2 regions of the Exiguobacterium sp. s89 genome follow, and region 2 is predicted to be linked to the other one. Evidence: riboswitches for the same ligand, from Rfam matches in the RefSeq annotation. Region 2 holds a riboswitch; the other holds the start of a gene.
The links. A riboswitch is a leader RNA that binds a small molecule or an ion and turns the genes downstream of it on or off. The one in region 2 is predicted to bind S-adenosylmethionine.
Positions count from the first base shown of each region.

Region 1: another riboswitch for S-adenosylmethionine. It lies ahead of KNO96_RS09300 (methionine ABC transporter ATP-binding protein); the one in region 2 lies ahead of msrA (peptide-methionine (S)-S-oxide reductase MsrA).

Region 1 covers NZ_JACSKS010000002.1:657,454-663,650, reverse strand. The annotation lists gene KNO96_RS09310 (MetQ/NlpA family ABC transporter substrate-binding protein) at 1-761, opposite strand, end outside; gene KNO96_RS09305 (methionine ABC transporter permease) at 792-1,454, opposite strand; gene KNO96_RS09300 (methionine ABC transporter ATP-binding protein) at 1,444-2,472, opposite strand; SAM riboswitch class I at 2,550-2,655, opposite strand; gene KNO96_RS09295 (thioredoxin family protein) at 3,106-3,363, opposite strand; gene gcvH (glycine cleavage system protein GcvH) at 3,552-3,935, opposite strand; gene KNO96_RS09285 (arsenate reductase family protein) at 3,984-4,337, opposite strand; gene KNO96_RS09280 (hypothetical protein) at 4,385-5,116, opposite strand; gene KNO96_RS09275 (acyl-CoA dehydrogenase family protein) at 5,206-6,197, opposite strand, start outside.
Region 2 covers NZ_JACSKS010000001.1:328,144-334,340, reverse strand. The annotation lists gene KNO96_RS01720 (class I SAM-dependent methyltransferase) at 1-22, shown strand, start outside; gene rlmN (dual-specificity RNA methyltransferase RlmN) at 59-1,120, opposite strand; gene KNO96_RS01710 (amidase family protein) at 1,186-2,592, opposite strand; gene KNO96_RS01705 (hypothetical protein) at 2,706-2,867, shown strand; SAM riboswitch class I at 2,912-3,011, shown strand; gene msrA (peptide-methionine (S)-S-oxide reductase MsrA) at 3,079-3,603, shown strand; gene KNO96_RS01695 (DM13 domain-containing protein) at 3,704-4,225, shown strand; gene KNO96_RS01690 (hypothetical protein) at 4,369-4,614, shown strand; gene KNO96_RS01685 (class I adenylate-forming enzyme family protein) at 4,839-6,197, opposite strand, start outside.

The DNA.
Region 1 (6,197 bases), on a different contig from region 2:
ACTTCGAGGAGTGCCTTGACGCGCTCATCTTCTTCGTCCCCTTCACGTGTGACGATTAAGTTGACGTATGGTGAATCTTCCCCTTCAAGTGCGATGGCATCTTCAAGCGGGTTGAGACCTGCGTCAATCGCATAGTTCGTATTGATAAGGACCGCATCGCCTTCTCCATTTTTAAATGCCGTTGTGAGTAAAGTCGCTTCTACGTCCGTCTTGAACTCTAAGTCTTTCGGATTGTCAACGATATCAGATACTGTCGCATCGACTGTTTTGCCTTCTGCGAGTGTGATGAGTCCTTCTGATTGGAGCATCGTAAGAATTCGTCCGTGGTCAGCGACCGATGAACTCATGATGATTTCTGCCCCTTCCGGAAGTTCATCGAGCGATTTGTAAGTTTGTGAGTAGACCCCGATCGGCTCGATGTGGACGCCACCCGCTGAGGCAAATTTGTAATCTTTGTTTTCAGTCATTTGTGACTTGAGGTACGGCTCATGTTGGAAGTAGTTCGCATCGAGCTCCCCGCTCGCGAGCGTCTTGTTCGGAAGTACGTAGTCTTGGAACTTCTTGATTTCAAGCTTGTACCCTTTTGCCTCATATTCTTCTTGGACGTGCTCTAAAATCTCAGCGTGCGGTACGTTCGATGCACCGACGATCAATGTTTTTTCATCGCCAGACCCCGAGTCTGCCTCTTCTCCGCCGCAAGCCGCGAGAACCGTGAATGCTGATAAAGCTGTCAATCCGAGTACTGTTTTCCAAGTTTTCATAATGAATCCCTCCAAATAATATATGTTGTATTAAGCTGAACGTTTATCAATTTTTGTAACGAGTCGGTCACCGATGAACTGGATGACGAACACGATCAACAAGATGAGCACCGTCGCCACGAACGTGACGTCGTTTTGTGAACGCTGGAACCCTTCCAAATAGGCCAAGTTCCCGAGACCGCCGCCTCCGACGACTCCGGCCATCGCCGTATAGCCGACGATTGCAACGATGGTCACTGTAATCCCGGAGACGAGCGCCGGGAGTGCTTCAGGAATTAACACTTTATAGATGATTTGCCATTTCGTCGCTCCCATCGACTCTGCTGCCTCGATGACCCCTCGGTCTACTTCGCGAAGCGCAAGTTCGACCATTCGAGCATAGAACGGTGCCGCGCCGATGATGAGCGCCGGAAGCGCCGCCGTCGAACCGAGCATCGTATCGAGTAAGAACAGCGTGAACGGGATGAGTAAGATAATCAAAATGATGAACGGGATCGAACGGAACACGTTGACGATTGCGCTGACAAAGACGTAAATCGGACGATTCTTCAATAATAGCGATTCGTTTGTAATATAGAGAACCAAACCTAAAGCGAGTCCGATCACAAACGTCGCCACACCTGCGACGAGCGTCATATATAACGTCTCCCAAGTCTGCTCCATCATAATTTGCCAATCTACGTTAGGAAACATCGCTTTCCACCTCCACTTCTACGGATTGCGAACGAATCGACGCGATGGCGCGTTCGATTTCACTTGCTTCCCCAATCAGTTGGATGAATAGCGTACCGAGCGCACCGACTTGTGACTGGGTCACGTTCCCACCGATAATGTTGAATCCGATGTCATGTGTTTTAAGAACGTCAGACAAAATTGGTTGTTCTGCCGTCTCGTTCAAGAATTTCAATTTGACGATTTGACCGCTCGGATACCGTTCCTTCAAATGTTCGAACGTGAGCGATAGATCGTCGACCGCTCCGATTTGTTTGACGAACTCTTTCGTGATCGGTTGTTTCGGATGTTGGAACACGTCCGAGACTTGACCCGTCTCGACGACTTTTCCTGCTTCCATCACGGCGACTCGGTGACAGATCTTTTGAATCACGTGCATCTCATGCGTGATGAGGACAATCGTCAATCCGAGTTTCTTATTGATACTGACGAGCAGTTCGAGAATCGAATCCGTCGTCTTCGGGTCGAGTGCACTCGTTGCTTCGTCACAGAGGAGCACCTCTGGGTTTGTGGCGAGCGCGCGTGCGATCCCGACTCGCTGCTTTTGACCGCCCGATAATTGTGACGGATAGCTGTCCTCGCGACCGGCCAATCCAACGAGTTCGACGAGTTCTTGAACCCGACGTTTCCGCTCACTTGCCGGCACCCCAATCAGCTCGAGCGGAAAACTGATATTTTCTGCGACCGTACGCGACCATAGAAGGTTAAAGTGTTGGAAGACCATCGAGACGTTTTTACGGACACCTCGTAATTCTTTCGGGCTGAGTTTCGTCAGCTCGCTCCCGGCAACTTCGATTTCACCGCTTGATGGTGATTCGAGACGATTGAGCAATCGGATGAGCGTTGACTTCCCTGCCCCTGAATATCCGATTATTCCAAAAATTTCACCGCGATCAATCGTTAGTGATACATCATCAACCGCCTGGACACGACCATTTTTCGTATCGAACCATTTGGCGACGTTTCGTAATTGAATCAATATATTTCCCTCCTGACAACAAAAAAAGCGCACACGTTTGAGCAAACGTGCGCACTTTATCGTACGGACAACGATTGCTCTCATCTTTCAAGGTTTTCACCTTGCTGGAATTAGCACCATTTCGGATTACTCCGCGGTTGCTGGGCGTCATAGGGCCAGTCCCTCAGCCTCTCTTGATAAGAGTGTTGTATATTCGATTAGCTTTATCATAGCGACAGCTTTTTCTGCTGTCAAATCCTTTTTTCAAAAAATTAAAAAAAGGTGCCGTCCGAGGACGACACAGAACGTAGCACCTTGAGTCACGGAAGGACAGCCCATAGATGAGAATCTTTTGCCCGTTCAAGAATTCCACCCTTACATGGGGGAGATTCACCAATCACCACTCAATCTTAGCTTGGACCGTGCGATTATACGAAACGTCTCTCTTCGCTTGATTTTTTTGGGGGACAATCGAAGGGAAGACTGACGTGTATTCGTGTAAAGTGTAGCAGCGGCTTCGCTAAAACGTCTTGATGTCGGGAATATCGCGTCCTATTTTGTGTTCAAGTAAGATGTTGTAATGAATATACCATTCGTGAACTTTCTGTGTCAACTGATTATTTAAAATTTTCAGATTATTCTAATGTTCCTCTCTTACTTCATGAAAGAGAGGACGTGTTGCACATTTTGAAACGCGTAAAGACGATCTCGCACCTTGCCGTTTTCAAGCTTCAATAGTGCCGGAACACTCATCACCTGATATGCTTCGAGCTCTTTTGGGATATAGTTCGCATCCCGCTTTTCAATTTTAATGTCAGGGTCGACCGCTTCGACGACCGTCAACATTTTCTCCGCCACAGCGCATGTACCACACATCGGGGCGTATATATATAAGTATCCGTCTGTAATCATTCTTCTCACCTCTCCTGTCATTATAATGGGCGATGGATTCTCATTCAAAAATCGTGCTCTGTTGAAATTTTAGAATATTCTTCTATCTCGTGTTTGAACGAGCGACGCTCATCAAATCCGATCACTACCGCCTCGACTTCGAGTAAACAAAAAAACGGCTTCTCCGATTCGGGAGAGGCCGGTTTTGATTATCCTTGAATCATCGCTTCGTATTCTTCCGCAGACATGAGTTTGTCGAGGTCTGACTCTTCCGTCAATTCGACTTCGACCATCCATGCGTTTTCAAACGGTGACTCGTTGACGAGTTCTGGAGAATCCGCGAGGTCCTCGTTCACTGCTGTGATGCGTCCTGATACCGGTGCATACAACTCAGAGACCGTCTTCACTGATTCGACCGAACCGAATGGCTCGTCGAGCAAAATTGTACCATCGACTTCTGGGAGTTCGACAAACACGATATCCCCTAGCTCGCTCTGTGCGAAATCCGTGATGCCGATGCGGGCTTTCGTTCCGTTGACTTCTACCCATTCATGTTCTTTTGAATAACGTAAATTTGCTGGTACTTTGCTCATCCTAACTTCCCCCTCAAATAAATTAGACTCACATCTGTATTATAGCACTTAGCCCCAAACGTCCGTAAAGGACTTTTCTGAAAATCCGACGGTCGTTTTTTCACCATTTGTGACGATTGGTCGCTTCAAAAGCATACCATTGCTCGTTAATAACTCGAGTTGTTCGTCTTCTGATAAATGTGGCAACTTGTCTTTAATTCCTTCATTCCGGTAAACTTGCCCGCTCGTGTTGAAGAATTTCTTGAGCGGTAAATCCGATTGCTTCCATAAATCAGCGAGTTCTTCTTTCGTCGGCGTCGATTCGACGATATGGACGTATGTATAATCGATGCCTTGCTCTTTCAACCATTTTTCTGCTTTTTTGCACGTACTGCATGGTGGATAGCCGTATAGTGTCACCATCTGTTCATCACCTCTCTCATCAATGTAGCATATTCTGAGAAATCAATTCACGTCTCAAGCAACCGCTCAATCTCTCGCTTCATCGTCGTGTTGACAACATGTCGCTCTTCGATAAAACGTAAGATGGCCGACGCCGCGACGCCTGATCTACCATATCCTAATACCCCGCCCAACAGGAAAGAAATCATCTGCGGATGTCTCGACTCGACCCGACGTGTCGGGTTGAAGGCGTCGCCTTGTTTACCGATTGCTTTCAAGACATTTTGAACGGCTGCGACTTGAATGAGCTCGAATCCGGCAAGCGTCTCCCCTCGACGTTCGCGTAACAAGCCCACATATAGATTCGTCAATGCTTCTTCGTAGTAATAAGAGGATGCATGACGCTCGATAGCGAGGTCCGGTGTCGCGAACACATCTAGCGCCTCATCACGTCTCCAAACGACGCGCCCCGGCGTGTAAGCGATTGTCGCGAGTTCGTGCACTTCAAAGACGGCAAATTCCCCATAAATACCATCGTGATACATGATTTTATGCCCGTCTTTCGTATTTTGGAACTGATAGTGAAGCGGTTCGACTTCGAGCCAGTCAAGTCGGTCAATAAAGCGTGCCTTATGCCCGTCCTCGACAATCAAAAAGAAATCGAGGTCGGAATAATCATCTAGCCGTTCTGTCTCTTGTCCAATCGATCCTAATGCAAGCAACATGAGCGTGCCGTCATGTTCGGCAACGGACCGTCCAATTCGCTCCATCCGGTCGAGTAATACATCTCGTCTTTTCATCGTCTCTCCCCCTCGTCTCTATTGTACGTGGCAGAGCTCAAAAAAAGAAAGGGCCGACCGCGTCCGGTCCACCCTTTCTGTCAATTTGATTAGACGATAAACTTATTCGCTTTGATGAGGCTCGCTGCGACTTCACGCTTCGTACCGATCACATTGATTGGCTGGTAGCGGCTGAACTTTTTCATCGCCGAGAGAAGCATACGCTGCTCGTCACCAGACGCCGCTGCGTACAACACTTCTTTCGCCATGAGTTCGACTTGTTTGAATACTTGCTCCGCAAAAATTTCTGTGTAGCGGACTTTGAGCGTGTTCTTCTCTTCGCCTGTACGTGCGATCGCTTTGTCTGTACGAGCGATGGCTGCTTCAAGCGCGTAGATGGCACTGATCATGTCTGCGATCTTCGCCAAGATTTCTTGTTCGTTTTGAAGGTCTTGTTGATACTTCTGTACCGCTGTACCAGCGACCATCAAGTGAATTTTCTTCATGTTCGCAAGGAGCATCTTCTCACGTGCGAGCGGTGAGCCGTCCAATTCTTGTGGCATGTAGCTCATGAGCTCTTTTTGAAGTTTTTGTGCTTCTGCGAGAAGAGGCAATTCACCTTTCATCGCTTTCTTGAGAAGCGTACCTGGTACGATTAAACGGTTGATTTCGTTCGTTCCTTCGAAGATTCGGTTGATGCGTGAGTCACGGTAGAGGTTCTCGACTTCATATTCTGACATGAATCCGTATCCACCGTGGATTTGAACCGCTTCATCGACGACATAGTCGAATGTTTCAGAAGCGAACACTTTGTTGAGTGAGCATTCAATCGCGTATTCCGCGATCGCTTGTGCAACTTTCGATCCATCACGCATATTCTCGTCACCGAGTGCGTCGAGGCTGTCTTGGAACAAGCCACCTGTACGGTAGACCGAACTTTCCATCGCATAGATATTCGCTGCCATCGTTGCGAGTTTTTCTTGGATAAGCGGGAATTGACTGATCGGTGTCTTAAACTGCTTGCGCTCGTTCGCGTATTGTACCGAGAGGTCGAATGCACGTTTTGAAGACCCGACTGCTCCGACTGCGAGTTTGTAACGAC
Region 2 (6,197 bases):
ATATGTCGGGCAAAAACAGTAAACGAATGGCCTCCCCGAGATTCGGAGAGGCCATTTTTCACTTCGCGCCTTCGACGTTCATATGCTTACTGCGGAGTTGACCGCATGCCGCATCGATGTCTGTCCCGTGCTCGAGACGGACACCAATGTTGACGCCACGTTTTTTCAAGATGTCGTAGAACGCCATGATGTCTTCAGGCGTGCTTCGCTCATATTGGATGTGCTCGTTGACCGGGTTGTATGGAATCAAATTGATGTACGACTTGTCTTTAATGTCTTCAATCAAGTCGGCGAGTTCTTCCGCATGTTCCGGTAAATCGTTCACTTTCGAGAGTAGGATATACTCGAAAGTGATTCGTTTGTTCGTCTTCTCGACGTAGTAACGAATCGATGGCATGAGTTGATCAAGCGGGAACGCCCGGTTGATTTTCATGATGCGTGTCCGAAGCTCATCATTCGGCGCATGAAGCGAGAGCGCCAAGTTGATGCGTAAGTCAAGGTCTGCGAACTTGTAGATCTTGTCCGCGAGCCCACTCGTCGACACGTTGATCTTACGCGGAGCGATCGCAAGACCACGCTCATCTTTGACGACACGCAAGAAGTCGACCAAGTTGTCGAAGTTGTCGAACGGTTCGCCGATTCCCATGACGACGATATGGCTGACGCGATCACCATCTCCTTCTTCATCGAGGAAATGTTGGACGGTCATGATCTGCTCGACGACCTCACCAGCCGTCAAGTCACGTGTCTTCTTCAACAACCCGCTAGCACAGAAGCTACAGCCGATGTTACATCCGACCTGTGTCGTCACACAGACCGAACGACCGTATTTATGACGCATGAGCACCGTCTCGATGTAGTGCCCATCATGTAATTTAAGTAAGAATTTGACCGTTCCGTCGCCCGCTTCCTGTTTGACGAACAGGTCTTGAGTCGAGATGACGTATTTCTCTGTTAAGTACTCGCGCACCTCGTCTCGTACGTTGAGGTCGTCCATCGATTTGACCCGATTGATGTAGAGCGAGTCCCAAACTTGACGTGCGTGGAAGGCACCGTATCCCGCTTCCGTACACTCATTTGTGAGCTGATCAAACGTCAACCCGTATATAGATGATTTCATTGTAATCTGTCCTTTCTCTAATCCGCATACGTACCATTGTAGCGGACGTGAGAGACGGGTGCAACTTACGAATAATCTGGAGGCGTCGGTCGTGTGATGAACTGTTCGAACGCATAAGCGACCCGAATCAAATCACGCTCCGCGTAGCTCGTCCCCGTGAACGAGAGGCCGAATGGGGCACCGCTCTCTTTCAGTTGATAAGGGATTGTAATCGTCGGATGCCCTGCTTTCGCACCCATGTCGTAGTTCATGTCATGTGGGAGGACGATTGCATCCAGTTTATGAGTTTGAAGCAATGCGTCAATCCCTTCTGTTTTTGCGAGACGGACGTCCGCGATGCGACGGTCGAGATAGCTCGCTTCGATCAGTTTTCCAGATCGGGCGTTCGCCTCTTCAAAGATGGTCTGGCCGTGCGGGATCGATTCAGGATGTTCCGCGTTCCACTCGATCAAATCGGAAAGCGTCTTAAATGGCACTGTCGTGTTCGCGAGATACGCCGCGACCCCGAGCTTGAATTCGTCGAACAGGATGTCCGCCTGCTCTAGCGCCGCATGCTTCGGCAGCGTGACCTCGACGAGTTCGATTTCGGCTTGTCGTAGCAACTGGATTGCCTGTTCATACAATCCGACTTCTTCGTCTGAAATGTCCGGTTTGACGAACCCGACGCGCATCCCGACCGCCTGCCTCACGTCGAGACATGTCACGTAAGGGGGGCCGACCGGTGTCTCAAGAGTCGCCGGATCCGATTCATCCTCACCACACATCGATTGTAAGGAGATGACCGCATCACGAAGCGTACGCGCCATCGGTCCTGCCGTATCTTGAGAACGTGAGATTGGAATGATTCCGGAGCGGCTGATTAATCCGACGGTCGGCTTGATCCCGACGATGCTGTTATGGACACTCGGATGGACGATTGAACCGCTCGTCTCGGACCCTACCGCAAGAAGAGCGAGGTTCGCCGCGACCGCAGAAGCCGACCCCGAACTTGATCCCCCGACATTTAACGCGTCGCCATATGGGTTCATCGTCTGTCCACCGACGGCACTCCATCCGTTCGGCATACCTTCCGTTAAAAAGTTCGCCCACTCGGACAGGTTCGCCTTCCCAAGGATAATAGCCCCGTCAGCCCGTAACCGTTTGACGAGCTCGGCATCTCGACCGGCGAAATGATGTCGCATCGCGGCGGCACCCGCTGTCGTGCGCATCAGACCGTTCGTCTCGATGTTGTCCTTGATCAAGACGGGAATACCGAGTAGCGGTTTGCGTACTCCTTTTCGGTAGGCTCGGTCTGCCGCCTCTGCTTCGAACAGGGCGTCCGGATTGACTTGAATGACGGCGTGAAGCCGTTCATTATATGTCGCAATCCGTCCTAAATAATAGGCGGTCACGTCTCTCGCCGTGAATTGTCCTTCTTTATACCCACGATGCGCACGTTCAATCGTCAGTTCATGTAATTGGATTTGTTCCATCATACATTCCTCCTTTATCTCTTCCCTTTTATTCGTGCTCTATGTCTGATTTCCTTTTCGTATCGCCAAGTCGATGTGTTCTTGTTACACTTAAGAAAAAACAGGAGGTTCCTATGACACGATCCTACATATTCGTGTTGCTAGCTGTGTTCGGTCTATTTTTCATACAGCTATACGGTGAAAATGTGCCTTATGGTACACCCATTTCCATCGCTTTGATTGGATTCATCATCGTCTTGACTGTTTTTCAGTTGAAACGAAAACCGAATCATTGACGAATGTATTTTGAGGGTGATATGATGCTCTCACCAACTACATATCGATATCAAGAGTGAACGAGAGATCTGGCTCCGCGACTTCACAGCAACCTGCCTTAGGCAAGGTGCTACGACCAGCAAGGGAAACCTTGGACGATATGACGAAAGCGCTCATGTCATCCGACGTGAGCGCTTTTTTGTTGAATGACGATTTGGAGGGAACGACAGAATGGAAAAAGCAACATTCGCAGGCGGCTGTTTTTGGTGCATGGTGACACCATTTGAGGAATTACCAGGGATTGAAGGCATCATATCCGGCTATATGGGTGGACAAGTCGCCAATCCGACATATGAACAAGTAAAAACCGGGACGACGGGGCACCTTGAGGTCGTTCAAATCACATATGATCCAGCATTATTCTCGTATGAACGTCTCCTTGAACTGTATTGGATTCAGACCGACCCGACCGATGACGGTGGTCAATTCCAAGACCGGGGACCTCAGTATGCCCCAGCTATCTTCTATCACACGGAAGAACAACAAGTCGCTGCTGAGACGAGTCGCGACGTGTTGGCAGCGAGCAGGCGCTTCACGGCCCCGATCGTCACGAAAATCATTCCAGCGACGACGTTCTTTGCTGCAGAAGACTACCATCAGGACTATCATAAAAAAAATCCGAAGCATTATAAGGAGGACCGGGCCATCTCGGGACGCGACGAGTTCATCGAGGAGAAGTGGACCGAGACAGTATGATGTTCAACTGACGCGAATTGAATGATTCGCGTCTTTTTATAAGCCCATGAATCGGGAAAAGGAATGTAACGATTCAAACACCTGAAAAGGAGGATTATATATGAAGACTCGTACAAAAATCATCATCGGAATCATCGGTATCGCCATCATAGCCATCGCCTGGTGGCTGATCTCCCCACTATTTTTAACAGAGACGGTCGACGAAGGGTTGCCACCGACAGCTGTCGAATCACCAGCCCCTGAAGAAGAAGCGGGAGAAGAGACGTCCGAGACACCGGAAGCACAACCGAGTCCAACCGAAGTAGCGGGTGTATTCATGGACGGGGAGAAAAATTATGAGACGACCGGGACGATCCGCTCGGTCGAGGCAGAAGACGGGACATATCTCCGATTTGAAGAGTTCGAGACGACGAACGGTCCAGACTTATTTGTCTATTTGACAAAACCAGGTCAAGAGACGACCGAAGGCGTCAGTCTAGGGGCTCTAAAAGGGAATATCGGGAATCAAAACTACTTGGTCCCTAAGGATGTGAATCTAGAAGAGTACAACACCGTCGTCATCTGGTGCCGTGCGTTCAGCGCGACGTTCGGGACGGGAGAACTGACTGGAACAAGTGAATGAATTGACTGCAGGGCGGCTGAATGAATCGGCCACCCTCTTTTCATTTGAAATCGGCTAAAAAATAAAGACCAATCATCCAACATCAATTGTGTATATGCTATCATATATGTAAATAAGTGTAATTTCATTGAGGAGGGTCGATCATGGAGCAGACATTGCCACAACTATACAAACACTACTTTTGGAAGCGATTTTTTCTATTTTTCATTCCATTGATGGTGGTCGGCATACTATCCGAACCGATGATTATTCAGAATCCATTCGAAGAGCTCGAAGACTATGGAGCATTTGTGTTTTTCTTGGCAATTTATATCCTTGTACTCGGTGGATGGGCAGCTTTTATGACGTCGATGATGTGGCGGATCAAACAATTCAAATTGAAAAAGTAATCTTATTATCTATCTGTGGTTACTACGTTTCGATTCATAACGATTTAACTATCCTTCTTTATTAACGATGCAACATGTTTAATAAACGATAATGTAATGATTGTCAAAAGAATGATCATCACATCTACCTTGAGATTCAAAAAATATGGCATAAAACAATGGCTAAAAACGAAAAAACAAAAAGTAAACCATCCACTTTTATTATTTGATTCGCTCCTAAATATCTATTCATCTGCACGAGTGATCGTTTTAAGTCGTTTTCTGTCTAACTTTCCAACCTCTGTATAAGGCAACGCCTCCAAGAATACGATTTCTCGTGGAAACTGATATGTTGTCACTCGTTCGCGCAACCAGCTCACTAGTGCTTCTTCTGTTAATTTTTCGTCGTATACCTGTACATACGCCTTCAAGATGTGACCGGCGTACACATCCTCTACCCCGATGACAGCGGCGTCTTCGACATTCGGATGGTCGCGCATAACCGTCTCGACTTCCCCGGAGTAAATATTGTTTCCAGCAGAGATGATCAAGTCGTCTGTTCGTCCACACAAAAAATAATAGTCGTTCTCATCACGGTATCCGACATCACCCGTTAGAATCCAGCGGTTCTTCCTGTTTTGCATGGACCACTTATTTCGTATGCAAAATTCCCCGATGGCGCCTGGATCGACTTCCACCCCATCCTTCACTATCTGCAAGTCTCCTCCCGGAATCCTTCTTCCGAGCGTATTCGCATCATACTGTAAATCTTCTGGCGTGGCGATGAGATTTAAGCCCGCTTCCGATGTCCCATAGAGATTGTATAAGACGCTCCCTAACTCGTTATGTACTTCACGGACTAAAACGGGATGAAGCTTCGCACCACCGGATGCGATACATGCGAGGGAATGAAGTGATGTTGGATCGTGTCGTAACATTTTGTGGATCATGAGCGGGACGACCGTGACCACTTCTATCTTGTATTGCCGAATGAGGTCACAGGCTCTCTGCACATCAAAGTTCTCCTGAATGACAACCTTTTTCCCTAGCGCTAGAAAAGATAAAAGAATGGCGATGCCGTAGCCATGGTAAATCGGCGTGGCAATATAGGCAGTGTTGAATAACGACAAAAGCAACCGGTTCAATAAAGCCGTGAATGGAGCTAGAAAGTGAAAGAGGGAGGGTTTGTGAATCACCTGTTTCGGACTACCCGTAGTGCCACCGGTCAACATCACGATTTTCCCGCTCGATGCGACCGGAAGCTTTCCTTGATGAGGTCGTTTCGAATCCGATAAACGATTGATTGATACCTTTTCCTTATGATAGCTGACGAGTGTCGAATGTTCGTAAGACGAGTTTTCAATTAAGTCTTCAAACTCCTCATCGTAAATCAAAAGATCGAATGATTGTTCTTCTACGAGCCGGTTGAACTGCAGTTGACTCATCGAACAATGAAGCATATAGATGTCAGCACCGAGTCGTGAGGCCGCAAACATCCCTTGTACGAAAGACGCGTGGTTTTTACATAGAAACGCCACTTTATGTCCTTTTTTAACCCCATACTGATCAGCCAAATGATGAGCAAGGTGTTCGCAACGTGTCTT